3 regions of the Thioalbus denitrificans genome follow, and region 2 is predicted to be linked to each of the others. Evidence: predicted binding sites of a transcription regulator. Region 2 holds the regulator's gene; each other region holds the start of a gene.
The links. Region 2 encodes FNR, which switches genes on or off when oxygen is low (the NO sensors DNR and NnrR bind a similar motif). Its sites were predicted from a motif close to TTGATNTANATCAA; they were not measured.

Region 1: DFQ59_RS09660 (DUF2244 domain-containing protein) is a predicted target of FNR. The motif match lies at 1,407-1,420, and genes of this name have one in related genera.
Region 3: mnmL (tRNA modification radical SAM protein MnmL/YtqA) is a predicted target of FNR. The motif match lies at 1,675-1,688, and genes of this name have one in related genera.

Annotation. Positions count from the first base shown of each region.
Region 1 covers NZ_QPJY01000003.1:282,293-286,269, forward strand. Annotated here, with positions in the region: gene DFQ59_RS09650 (Csu type fimbrial protein) at 1-24, opposite strand, end outside; gene DFQ59_RS09655 (HEAT repeat domain-containing protein) at 427-1,071, shown strand; gene DFQ59_RS09660 (DUF2244 domain-containing protein) at 1,475-1,957, shown strand; gene coxB (cytochrome c oxidase subunit II) at 2,055-3,236, shown strand; gene ctaD (cytochrome c oxidase subunit I) at 3,281-3,977, shown strand, end outside.
Region 2 covers NZ_QPJY01000001.1:587,108-591,084, reverse strand. Annotated here, with positions in the region: gene ccoN (cytochrome-c oxidase, cbb3-type subunit I) at 1-542, opposite strand, end outside; gene DFQ59_RS02800 (helix-turn-helix domain-containing protein) at 947-1,702, opposite strand; gene fnr (fumarate/nitrate reduction transcriptional regulator Fnr) at 1,737-2,495, opposite strand; gene hisB (imidazoleglycerol-phosphate dehydratase HisB) at 2,740-3,330, shown strand; gene hisH (imidazole glycerol phosphate synthase subunit HisH) at 3,367-3,977, shown strand, end outside.
Region 3 covers NZ_QPJY01000001.1:407,021-410,997, forward strand. Annotated here, with positions in the region: gene DFQ59_RS01890 (NapC/NirT family cytochrome c) at 1-471, opposite strand, end outside; gene DFQ59_RS01895 (TauD/TfdA family dioxygenase) at 676-1,584, opposite strand; gene mnmL (tRNA modification radical SAM protein MnmL/YtqA) at 1,816-2,775, shown strand; gene ubiU (ubiquinone anaerobic biosynthesis protein UbiU) at 2,802-3,797, shown strand; gene ubiV (ubiquinone anaerobic biosynthesis protein UbiV) at 3,918-3,977, shown strand, end outside.

The DNA.
Region 1 (3,977 bases), on a different contig from region 2:
GGTCCGTCTATGCATGGTACTCATGGTCAGCTCCTTTCCCTGCCGCCGCCCCGGGCGAAGCGCTCCAGGACATCCGCAGGGCGTGAATTCGACGCGGTCTGAGCCATGGGGATTCTCTGTCCCCCACCGCCCGATTTTCCGCTTTCGTCCCTGAATCGGCCAATGCCGATGGTATTTATCATGATCAAGATAGATCAGTCCTGCGCCAATACCCACCAACTCCGTCACAAAATCTGCAACATGTGTTACAGGGTCGGTCACAATTCGCACCCCCCTTGACCATAGATTTCCGGGTACCGCCCCATCGGGCAGGCACACCTCTGTCGGAGCGGGACGCCACCCTTCCCCCTTCCTCCTTCACCCGACCGCCGGGTAAAACGATATCCTGTGCGCCTCGCCCCCGGCAACGCCTGCAAGGAGTCCCCCATGCCCACGCCCCCCGAAGCCCTGCTCCTCATCGCCCCCGGCTGCCCCCACTGCCCCGGCGTGCTGGCGCGGCTGTCGGAGCGGGTCAAGCAGGGACGGCTGGCGCGGCTGGAGGTGGTGAACGCCGCGCTGCTGCCGGAGCGGGCCGCGGAGCTCGGGGTCAGGAGCGTGCCCTGGACCCGGATCGGACCCTTCGAGCTCCAGGGCAACCTGGCGGAGGGGGAGATCGACCGCTGGATCGACGCCGCCGCCGCGGACACCGGCATGGATCTCTACCTCGCCGAGCTGCTGGAGCAGGGCGGGCTGGCGCGGGCCGAGGCGCTGGTGCGCGCCGCGCCGGAGCACCTGCCGGCGGTGCTGGGGCTGCTGGAGGCGGCGGAGATCCCCTTCAACGTGCGCCTGGGCGCCAGCGCCCTGCTGGAGGGGCTGGCCGGCGGCGACGCGCTGCGCGCGCTGGTCCCGGAGCTGGCCCGGCTGGCCGGCCACGCCGAGCCGCGGGTGCGCGGCGACGCCTGCCACCTGCTGGGCCTGGCGGGCGATCCCGCCGCCCTGCCGGTCCTGGAACAGCGCCTGGAAGACGACGATCCCGAGGTGCGCGAGATCGCCGCCGAGTCCATCGAGCGGCTCGTCCCGGGTAACGGGTAACCCGAAAGGCGTGTCCGGCGGGAATGGTGCGCAGAGCGCAGCCTACGCTGCGGCCTCTCCCTGAATTCACCTTGCAGGGTGCGCCGTGCGCACCGCTACCGCCCCCCCGGGCAATCCACATCTCCCCGTCCGCGATCTGTCCCTTCTCCCGCCCGCTTGCGCAAGATCCTTTCGCCGTCCGCATCGGATCCGCCCACCGCCTCCCGAGGCCGGAACCCCTTAACAATCATTTCATTAGCATATTATTACCTGGTTAACACACTGTTTTACAAGCTCTATTTTGCTCCGCAACAATGCCTGAGCTTTCTTGTCAGATTTTGCAACGTCAACCATACTTGATTTATGTCGATTTCCGGGATGGGGCCCATAGCCCAGCCAACCGGGGGGTAAGCGCCTGATGGTGATGCGTGGAAGCAATGCGGAGGATGCGGGTGAGACATTTCGTCTCCAACCCAACCGCTCCATGCGCTGGACCGACATCCAGCGCGTCCTGACCGTCTTCGGGCTGTTCACCGCGATGATTGCGGTGGCGGTCGCCGCCCTTGGCGCCTGGCCCGTCCTCCCCTTTACCGGCCTGGAGCTGCTCCTGCTCGCCGGCGCCTTCTATCTCAATGCCCGCCAGGGCAGCGCCCGCGAGGTGATCTCGCTCCATTCCGACCGGCTCGAGCTGTACCGCGGCAACGGCCGGCAGCACGACCGGCCCTATCGGCTCCCGCGCCCGTGGACCCGGGTGGAGCTGGCCCGCGATCCCGCCGGCCGCTACCCGAGCCGGCTCTTTCTCAATGCCCACGGCCGCCGCCACGAGGTCGGGGCCTGGCTGCCGGAGCACGAGCGCAGGCGGCTCGCCCGGGATCTCACCCGGGCGCTCGGAACATCAGTGTCATAACCAGTGCTGCAGGGATGTCGCCGGATACCCGGGTCGCCGGGGATCGGGCCGCGGAACAATTCAAGGGCAGGCGCATGGGGGACATCACGTGGATAGGATGGTAAGACGCACCGCCGCTCTCGCCGCGGCGACGGGACTGATCGCGCCCGCCGGCGCACTGGCGGACTACGCCCTCAACCTGCGCCCCGGGGTCACCCCCATCAGCCGGGAGGTCTACGACCTGCACATGCTGATCCTCTGGATCTGCGTGGCCATCGGCGCGGTGGTGTTCGGGGCGATGGTCTACTCCATCATCCGCCACCGCAAGTCCCGCGGGGTCGAGGCGGCGCGCTTCCACGAGAACACCTCCGTGGAGATCCTCTGGACCCTCATCCCGGTGCTGATCCTGGTCTCCATGGCCATTCCCGCCACCCGCACCCTCATCGCCATGGAGGACACCCGCGACGCGGACCTCACCATCAAGGTGACCGGCTACCAGTGGAAGTGGCACTACGACTACCTGGGCGAGGACGTGAGCTTCTTCAGCACCCTGGCCACGCCCACCGAGGCCTTCCGCGACGCCTCCCTGCGCACCGCCGACTACCTGCTGGAGGTGGACAACCCGGTGGTGGTGCCGGTGGGCCGCAAGGTGCGCTTCCTCACCACCGCCAACGACGTGATCCACTCCTGGTGGGTGCCCGACCTGGGCTGGAAGCGCGACGCCATTCCCGGCTTCATCAACGAGTCCTGGGCCCAGGTGGACGTGCCCGGGGTCTACCGCGGCCAGTGCGCCGAGCTGTGCGGCAAGGACCACGGCTTCATGCCGGTGGTGCTGGTGGCCAAGAGCGAGCCGGAGTACGAGGCCTGGCTGGCGCAGCAGAAGAGCGCCAAGGCCACCCGCGCCGCGGCGGCGGAGAAGACCTGGACCCTGGAGGAGCTGATGCAGCGGGGCGAGGCGGTCTACGCCAAGACCTGCGCCGTCTGCCACCAGGCCAACGGCCAGGGCGTGCCCGGCGCCTTCCCGCCCCTGGCCGCCGGCCACCCCTTCGCCGCCGGCGAGAACCTGCTCGCCCACCTGCGCGAGAGGGGCTTCCTGGACGCGGACGGCAACATCGTCCTCGGCCCCCTGGAGCAGCACATCGACATCGTCCTCAACGGCATCGAGGGCAGCGCCATGCAGGCCTTCCGCGATCAGCTGGACGACGCCGACCTGGCGGCGGTGATCACCTACGAGCGCAACAGTTTCGGCAACGACTCGGGCGAGCTGGTGCAGCCCGCGGCGGTGAAGGCGGCCCGTTGAACCGCCACCGGCAGACCCGACGAAGCGAGGAGAGGAGCGAGCCCATGACCACCACCACCGCAGCCCACGGGGAGCACACGGAGCACGGCCCGGCCCGGGGCCTGATGCGCTGGGTCACCACCACCAACCACAAGGACATCGGCACCCTCTACCTGCTGTTCGCGCTGACCATGTTCTTCGTCGGCGGTGCCATGGCCATGGTGATCCGCGCCGAGCTGTTCCAGCCCGGCCTGCAGTTCGTGGAACCGCAGTTCTTCAACCAGATGACCACCATGCACGCCCTGGTGATGATCTTCGGCGCGGTGATGCCCGCCTTCGTCGGGCTGGCCAACTGGCAGATCCCGATGATGATCGGCGCCCCCGACATGGCCCTGCCGCGGATGAACAACTGGAGCTTCTGGCTGCTGCCCTTCGCCTTCGCCATGCTGCTCTCCACCCTGTTCCTCACCGGCGGCGGCCCGGCCGGCGGCTGGACCATGTACCCGCCGCTGATGCTGCAGACCGGCGAGGCGCTGCCGTTCGTGATCTTCGCCGTGCACCTGATGGGCATCTCCTCGGTGATGGGCGCCATCAACGTCATCGTCACCGTGCTCAACATGCGCGCCCCCGGCATGACCCTGATGAAGATGCCGCTGTTCGTCTGGACCTGGCTCATCACCGCCTTCCTGCTCATCGCCGCCATGCCAGTGCTGGCCGGCGCGGTGACCATGCTGCTGACCGACCGCTACTTCGGCACCGCCT
Region 2 (3,977 bases):
GCGAGGCTGTTGACCACGTGCAGGTAGGTGATCATCACCAGCATGCCCAGGTAGAACCAGTTGGACACGTAGATGTGCGAGGTCTTCCGCACCGCCAGGGTCATGACGAAGTTGGCCAGGAAGGACAGCCACACCACGGCGATGAGGATGTCGATGGGCCACTCGAGCTCGGCGTACTCCTTGCCCTGGGTCAGGCCCAGCGGCAGGGTGACCACCGCCAGCACGATGATGGTGTTCCAGCCCCAGAAGGTGAACCAGGCCATCTTGTCGCTCCACACGCGTACGCCGCAGGTGCGCTGCACGCTGTAGAAACCGGTGGCCATCAGAACGCAGCCGCCAAAGGCAAAAATCACGGCGTTGGTGTGCAGCGGACGCAGACGCCCGAAGCTCAACCAGGGATTGTCCAGGTTGAGCACCGGCCAGGCCAGCTCCGATGCGATATAGACGCCCACCAGGGCGCCCACCACCAGGTACACCACCGCCATGACGGTGAACCATCGTACAACGTCAAAGTTGTACTTTTGCTCCACTGTCGCTTCCACCACGGTTGTTCTCCTCGTTTCTTAGAGTGTGTGCAAATTGCGCAGATTTCCTACGGGCTCCTGCTGCGGCCTGACCAGCCCTCCCCGACTCCGGCCGCGTGGGTATCGAAATTCCAGGGCGCACACACCCCCGCCCCTTCACCCACATTCTGTAATGATTTAGCACAGGCGCGAATTGTTTCCAGTCGGCCTGCCGAGGACGGTCGGCAACCGTCCATTTCGTGCACGGAAGTTGGCACTGGATGCCATATTAGCGGACAACGATACGTGAACATTGATCTTTGTCAATGTTTCGACTGATCGGTCGCAAGTTGTACCCGGGGGCGGGAAGGTGGGGTCGGAGGCGCCCCGGGGGCGCCTCCGCTGAATCAATACATCCTATTGTTTTATTTGATATTCCAGAATCAGTCGCGAACCTTTGCCAGCAACTGGAGAGCGGTCCGGTTGAGAATCCGCAACTGCTTGCCGCTGACCGAGAGCAGCCCCTCGGCCTGGAAGCGCTTGAACATCCGGCTCACCGTTTCCACCGCCAGGCCGAGGTAGCTGGCGATGTCCTGGCGCGACATGGCGAGACGGAAAGCCTCGGAGGGGAAGCCGCGCACTTCGAGGCGGCGGGAGACGTTGAGAACGAAGGCGGCCAGGCGCTCCTCGGCCGAGGGACGGGAGGAGACCAGCAGCAGACGGGACTGCTCTCCGATCTTCTCGCTCATGGCCTTGATCATCTGCTCGCGGAACTCCGCGAGGCGCACGCCGGAACGCTCGAGTTCGCGGAACTGCAGCTGGCAGACGCTGCTGTCCTCCAGCGCCTTCACGGTGTACTGATGGCGGTTGCCCTTCAGGGCGTCAAGCCCGATCAGCTCTCCGGGAAAGTGGAATGACGTGACCTGTTCCTCGCCCGTGTCCAGCAGCGTGTAGCTCTTGAAGGCGCCGGACTTGACCGCGTAGACGGCCTGAAGCTGCTGACCGTGGCGATAGAGGGTTTCACCCTTGGGAATGCGCGTGCGCCGGGAGAGGACGCCCGCCAGGGGTTCGGAGCGCTCGCCCTGGGGATCGATGACGGTGAGCAGACGCAGGAAGCCGAACAGCCCGCACTCTTCGCAGGCGACCTCGGTCTTGGTCCCGTGCTTCCCTGCAGGGGTTGGTGAACACTGTTCTGGCATGACGGGATCCGGGTTGCGGGTTGAAACCAGGCACTCAGCGCTCGCTCTGCGGCACCTCCGCACTGTCGATGCGCTGACTGCCGGAAAGGGCCGTGTCCCCGGCCAGCAGGGACAGACGGTCGATATCGTGGATGCGGATTCGGCGCCGCTCCACGCGCAGCAGGCCATCCTGCTGGAAGCGTGTGAACAGGCGGCTGACCGTCTCCACCGCCAGCCCGAGATAGTTCCCGATGTCGCTGCGGGACATGCTCAGGTTGTAGTCGGTGGCGGAGAAGCCGCGTTGGCGGAAGCGGATGGCCAGGGAGAGCAGGAATGCCGCCAGGCGCTCCTCGGCGCTCTTCTTGCCGAGCAGCAGCAGCAGCAGCTCGTCGTTGAGCAGCTCCCGGCTCATGACCCGCAGCATCTGCCGCTGCAGGCCCGGCACCCGGGCGCCCATGCGCTCGAAATCCTGGAAGGAGAATTCGCAGATGCTCGAGCTCTCCAGGGCCTTGGCCGAGCTCGGGTGGCGACCGAGGCTGATGGCGTCCAGCGCCACCAGCTCCCCCGGCAGGTAGAAGCCGGTCACCTGCTCGCGGCCGTCCTGCATGATGGTATAGGTCTTCAGCGATCCCGAGCGTACCGCGTAGATGGCATGGAACGGCGCGCCGCCGCGGAACAGCATTTCACCCCGCTTGAGCGAACGCCGGGCGGTGATCACCTCGTCCAGCAGGGCCAGCTCGTCCTCGCCGATACCCAGCGGCAGGCAGAGCTGGAACAGGGTGCAGTCCTGACAGGCGATACGCTTGTCAGCCACCGCCGCGCCGCCGGGGCCTGCCACACTGAGTTTCACATTGCCGGCCATCGATACCTCGAGGTCCTGAGCCGTGCCCATAAATCACCGTATTACCTTATTATGGTGCCGATTATTGATGTGGATCAATCATAGTCTTCATCCGACCGCGCCGGACCTCCCCAGCGGTGATCCGAATGCGGTTCACGCCCGCCGGCCTTGAGGGTATCCTATAAGGCTTGTGCAATCCGAATGCGTACCCGGCACCATGACCCAGCGCAACGCCCGCATCAACCGCGAGACCCTGGAAACCCAGGTCACCGTCAGCATCGACCTGGACGGCACGGGCACGGCCCGCATCGATACCGGCATCCCGTTCCTCGACCACATGCTCGATCAGGTGGCGCGGCACGGGCTCATCGATATCGAAATCGAGGCCCGCGGCGACCTGCACATCGATGCCCACCACACGGTGGAGGATATCGGCATCACCCTCGGCCAGGCCTTGGCCCAGGCCCTGGGCGACAAGCGCGGCATCCGCCGCTACGGACATGCCTATGTGCCCCTGGACGAGGCGCTCTCGCGGGTGGTGGTGGACTTCTCCGGCCGTCCCGGCCTGGAGTACCACGTGGAGTACCCGCGCGCGCGCATCGGCGATTTCGACGTGGACCTGTTCCGGGAGTTCTTCCAGGGGCTGGTCAACCACGCCCGCATCACCCTGCACCTCGATGCCCTGCGCGGCAGCAACGCCCACCATGTGGCGGAGACCCTGTTCAAGGCCCTCGGCCGGGCGCTGCGCATGGCCGCGGAACCCGATCCCCGGGCCCAGGGCATCCCCTCCACCAAGGGCGTTCTCTGAACCCTTCTTCCGACCACAGCCACGGTACAGTACGGCATGAGCAGCGTCGCGGTAATCGATTACGGCATGGGCAACCTGCGCTCGGTATCCAAGGCCCTGGAGCACATGGCCCCGGCGGGAACCCGCGTGCGGGTCACGGACGTGGAGCAGGAGATTCTCTCCGCCGATCGCGTGGTCTTCCCCGGGGTGGGCGCCGCCCGCGACTGCATGGAGGAGATCCGGTCCCGCGGCCTGGAGGATGTGGTCCGCGAGGCGGCCGCCGGCAAGCCCTTCCTCGGCATCTGCATGGGCATGCAGGTGCTCCTTGAACACAGCGAGGAGAACGGCGGCACGCCCTGCCTCGGCGTTCTGCCCGGCGCGGTCCGGTACTTCGGTGAGCGGCTCTCCGATCCCCGCAGCGGGGAGCGGCTGAAGATCCCCCACATGGGCTGGAACCAGGTGCGGCAGACCCGGCCGCACCCGCTGTGGAACGGAATCGCCCAGGACACGCGCTTCTACTTCGTGCACAGCTACTACGTGGATCCCGCCGACGCGGCGCTCAGCGCGGCCAGCACCGAGTACGGGCTGCGCTTCACCGCGGCGGTGGCCCGGGACAACCTCTTCGCCGTCCAGTTCCACCCGGAGAAGAGCCAGCAGGCAGGACTGCA
Region 3 (3,977 bases), 180 kb from region 2:
GCGCCCCTGGAGGCTGAGGTCCATCCGCTCGAAGGCGTGGCAGTTGCGGCATTCGCGCGAGTTGGATGCCTTCATCTTCGCCCACACCCGGGAGGCCATGTCCCAGCGGTGGGCCTCGTACTTCTCGGGCGTGTCGATGGTGCCGATGATCTCGTGGTAGATGTCCTTCGCCGCGAGGATCTTCGCCTTCATCTTGGGAAAGAAGGGCTTCGGAACATGGCAGTCGGCGCAGCCGACCGTGGCGCCCACCCGGCCCAGGTAGTGGGGGGTCTCCTTGAACTCCTCGAAATTGGTCTGCATGGAGTGGCAGGAGACGCAGAACTCGGTCCGGTTGGTGGCTTCCAGTACGGTCATGAAGCCGCCGAAGAACAGGGCCCCGGCCAGGAACGCCAGGAGTGCGACGACCAGCAGGCGCTTGCGGGTGAAGGTAAACGTACGGCGTTTCTCGATCGGGCTGTTGGGTTCAGCCATATTCTCCATCTCCCCCCGGGACGGCGGCTGCGGTGCGGCAGGACCGTCCGGTTATTGTTTGTCGTTGTCGTTGTATGGCGGGCAGGCGCCCGCCGCAGTCCTGCAAGAAAATTGCCAGAACGAAACTGTCCCTACAAGTGTTGTGATAATTATTCCGGGGTGCGCGGGCGCCAGGCGTGGCCCGGCCGGCGCGGCGGGGCGGTGTCAGGTCCGGGCGGATCCGGCGGTGCCGCGCACGCGTTCGTGGTAGCGGGCGCGGTAGAGCAGGCGGGGCGGGTGGCCGGGGAGATCCTCGAAGCCGGCCCGATCGTGGAGCACGTTGTTGCTCAGCAGCCCCATACCCGACTCCAGCCGGGCGCGGAAAATGGCCGGGTGGTCGCTGGCGAGGAGGCGTTCGAGGCAGGCGACGGCCTCGCGCAGCACCGCCTCGTCGCGCCAGCGGATGTTGTGGCGGCGGGCGGTGTAGCGCATGTGGAGCGCCCCCTCCGGGGTGAGGGAGAAGACCGGCCCGGTGACCTCGGCGCGGGCCACCGCTCCGTTCTCCTCGCGGGCCGGTATGGACATGGCCTGCGGATGCATGAGCGCCGCGATGTAGGCGGGGTCGCAGTCGCGCAGGTGGATGTAGGCGATCTCCGGGTCCAGCAGCGCGTTTCCGCCGCCCCGGGCGGCGGGATGCACGCAGTGCAGCAGCAGGCCGCGCACCTGGCGGCCGGGCGGGTTGTAGTAGCCGTCGGTGTGCCAGCGGATGGGGCGATCGGTGTAGGGGATGTAGCCCGGCCGCGCCCCGGTCCGGCTGACGGCGAGCGGGGTGATGGCGTCCTCGTCGGCGAGCCAGTTGTGATCGAGGTGGAGCAGGCCGAACTGCCGGCCCAGCGCCGCGGGTATGGACTTGTCCGGATCGGCGCCGCAGCGGCTCGCGTAGACGGCCATGTTGGCCCGGCGGCAGCGTTCCAGCAGGGCGTCGTGCTCGGCGGCGGTGAGGCTGCGCGGATCGCGCACCTCCACCACCAGCTCCTCCAGCCGGACCGGGTGGTCGGCGAGCTTGCGATCCCGCCAGGCACGGTAGGCGTCGGGTTGATGGAGGTCGAAGTGGCTGGTGGAGTCGGGGTTCATGGCGCTTTCAGGGGCTCTCGTCAGGCAATTTGCTGGAATGTGCCTTCAGGAGTGACGCCGTACACTAGCAGAGCCGGCGGCTTCGCCATGTTGATCCAGGTCAATTACTCGACCCCCCGGCTATGGAAAGGTTGTCCATCCGCCAGGGCAGGTCCCAGGAGAGCCGTTAAGCGTCCGTAGCGCAGCGATTCCGTCGCCCTGTCCCTGGGTTGTCAATGCTGAGGAATCGCCGTGGCGCTGTCGGATCGCGTGCACACCCTGGGTCAGGACCTGCTGCGCCGCTACGGCGAGCGGGTGCACAAGCTCGCCATCAACGCCGGCTTCACCTGCCCCAACCGGGACGGCAGCAAGGGCCGCGGCGGCTGCACGTTCTGCAACAACGTCTCCTTCAGCCCCAACGCCCGGCAGGAGCCGGCCATCGCCGCCCAGCTGGCGGCGGGACGGGCGGTGCTGGCGAGGCGCACCGGGGCCCGGCGGTTCATCGCCTACTTCCAGGCCTACACCAACACCTACGACGAGGTGGATCGGCTGGCCCGGCTCTACGGCGAGGCGCTGGCGGAGCCGGACGTGGTGGGGCTGTCGGTGGGAACCCGGCCCGACTGCGTCCCCGACGCGGTCCTGGACCTGCTCGCCGGCTACCAGGCCGAGGGACGGGAGGTGTGGCTGGAGCTGGGGCTGCAGTCGGCCTTCGACGAGACCCTGGCGCGGGTGAACCGGGGTCACGGCTTCGCGGAATACCGCCAGGCGGTGCGGGCCGCCCAGCTGCGCGGCCTGAAGGTCTGCACCCATCTCATCGTGGGGCTGCCCGGCGAGAGCGGCTGGCACGCGCACCAGACCCTGGAGCGGGTCCTGGAGCTGGGGGTGGAAGGGCTCAAGCTGCACCCCCTGCACGTGGTGAGGAACACCCTGCTGGCGCACCAGTGGCGCCGGGGGGGCTACCGGCCGCTGGCGCTGGAGGAGTATGTCGCCATCGCCGCCGACCTGGTGGAGCGGACCCCGCCGGAGGTGGTCTGGCACCGGCTCACGGGCACCGCCTCGCGGGACATCCTCCTGGCCCCCGGGTGGTGCGCCCGCAAGTGGGCGGTGCTGAACGCCGTCGAGGCGGAGCTGGCCCGGCGCGACAGCCGCCAGGGCGCGGCCCTGGTCCCGGGGCATGTCCGCCACGGCGGACTGGCCCGGGCCGGTAACTGACATCGCAAGAGGTACGGAACAGGAACATGGAACTCGTCTGCCCCGCCGGCAATCTGCCGTCCCTGAAGGCCGCCGTGGACAACGGCGCCGATGCCGTCTACATGGGCTTCCGGGACGATACCAACGCGCGCCACTTCGCCGGGCTGAATTTCACGCCCGAGAAGATGCACGAGGGCATCCGCTACGCCCGCCAGCGCGGTCGGCGGGTGTTCCTGGCCCTGAACACCTTTCCCCAGCCCGGCGGCTGGGACCGCTGGCGGGCGGCGGTGGACCGGGCCGCCGAGCTGGGCGTGGACGCCCTCATCATCGCTGACCTCGGGGTGCTGGACTATGCCGCCGAGCGCTGGCCGGAGCTCGCCCGCCACCTCTCCGTGCAGGGCTCGGCCACCAACTACGAGGCGCTGCGTTTCTATCAGCGCCATTTCGGCATCCGCCGGGTGGTGGTGCCGCGGGTGCTGTCCCTGCCCCAGGTGGCGCACCTGGTGGAGAACAGCCCGGTGGAGGTGGAGGTATTCGGCTTCGGCAGCCTGTGCGTGATGGTGGAGGGGCGCTGCCTGCTCTCCTCCTACGCCACCGGCCAGTCGCCCAACACCTACGGCGCCTGCTCCCCGGCCCACGCGGTGGAGTGGCGGGAGATCGGCCAGGGCCTCGAGACCCGCCTCGGCGGGGTGCTGATCGAGCGCTACGGGGAGGGCGAGAACGCGGGCTATCCCACCCTCTGCAAGGGTCGCTTCCGGGTCGGACAGGACACCTTCCATGCCATCGAGGAGCCCACCAGCCTCAACACCCTGGAGCTGCTGCCGCAGCTGGTGGCCGCCGGCGTGGCGGCGGTGAAGATCGAGGGGCGCCAGCGCAGCCCGGCCTACGTGGCCCAGGTGACGCGGGTCTGGCGCGCCGCCATGGACGCCTGTGCCCGCGACCCGGAGCGCTACCACAGCCGCCCCGAGTGGGATGCCGAGCTGGCGCGGGTGTCCGAGGGCGCGCAGACCACCCTCGGCGCCTACCACCGCCCGTGGCAGTGAGGGGTTGCGAGTGAGGGGTGAGGAGAGAGGGGTGAGGGGTTCCTCGCTCCTAACGCCTCACTCCTCACCAACTCCCACGCTACCCTCGTCACCATCACAACCAACTTCTCCGAGCCTTCCATGAAATCTCCCAAGCTTTCACTCGGCCCCATCCTCTACTACTGGCCCCGCGAGCAGGTG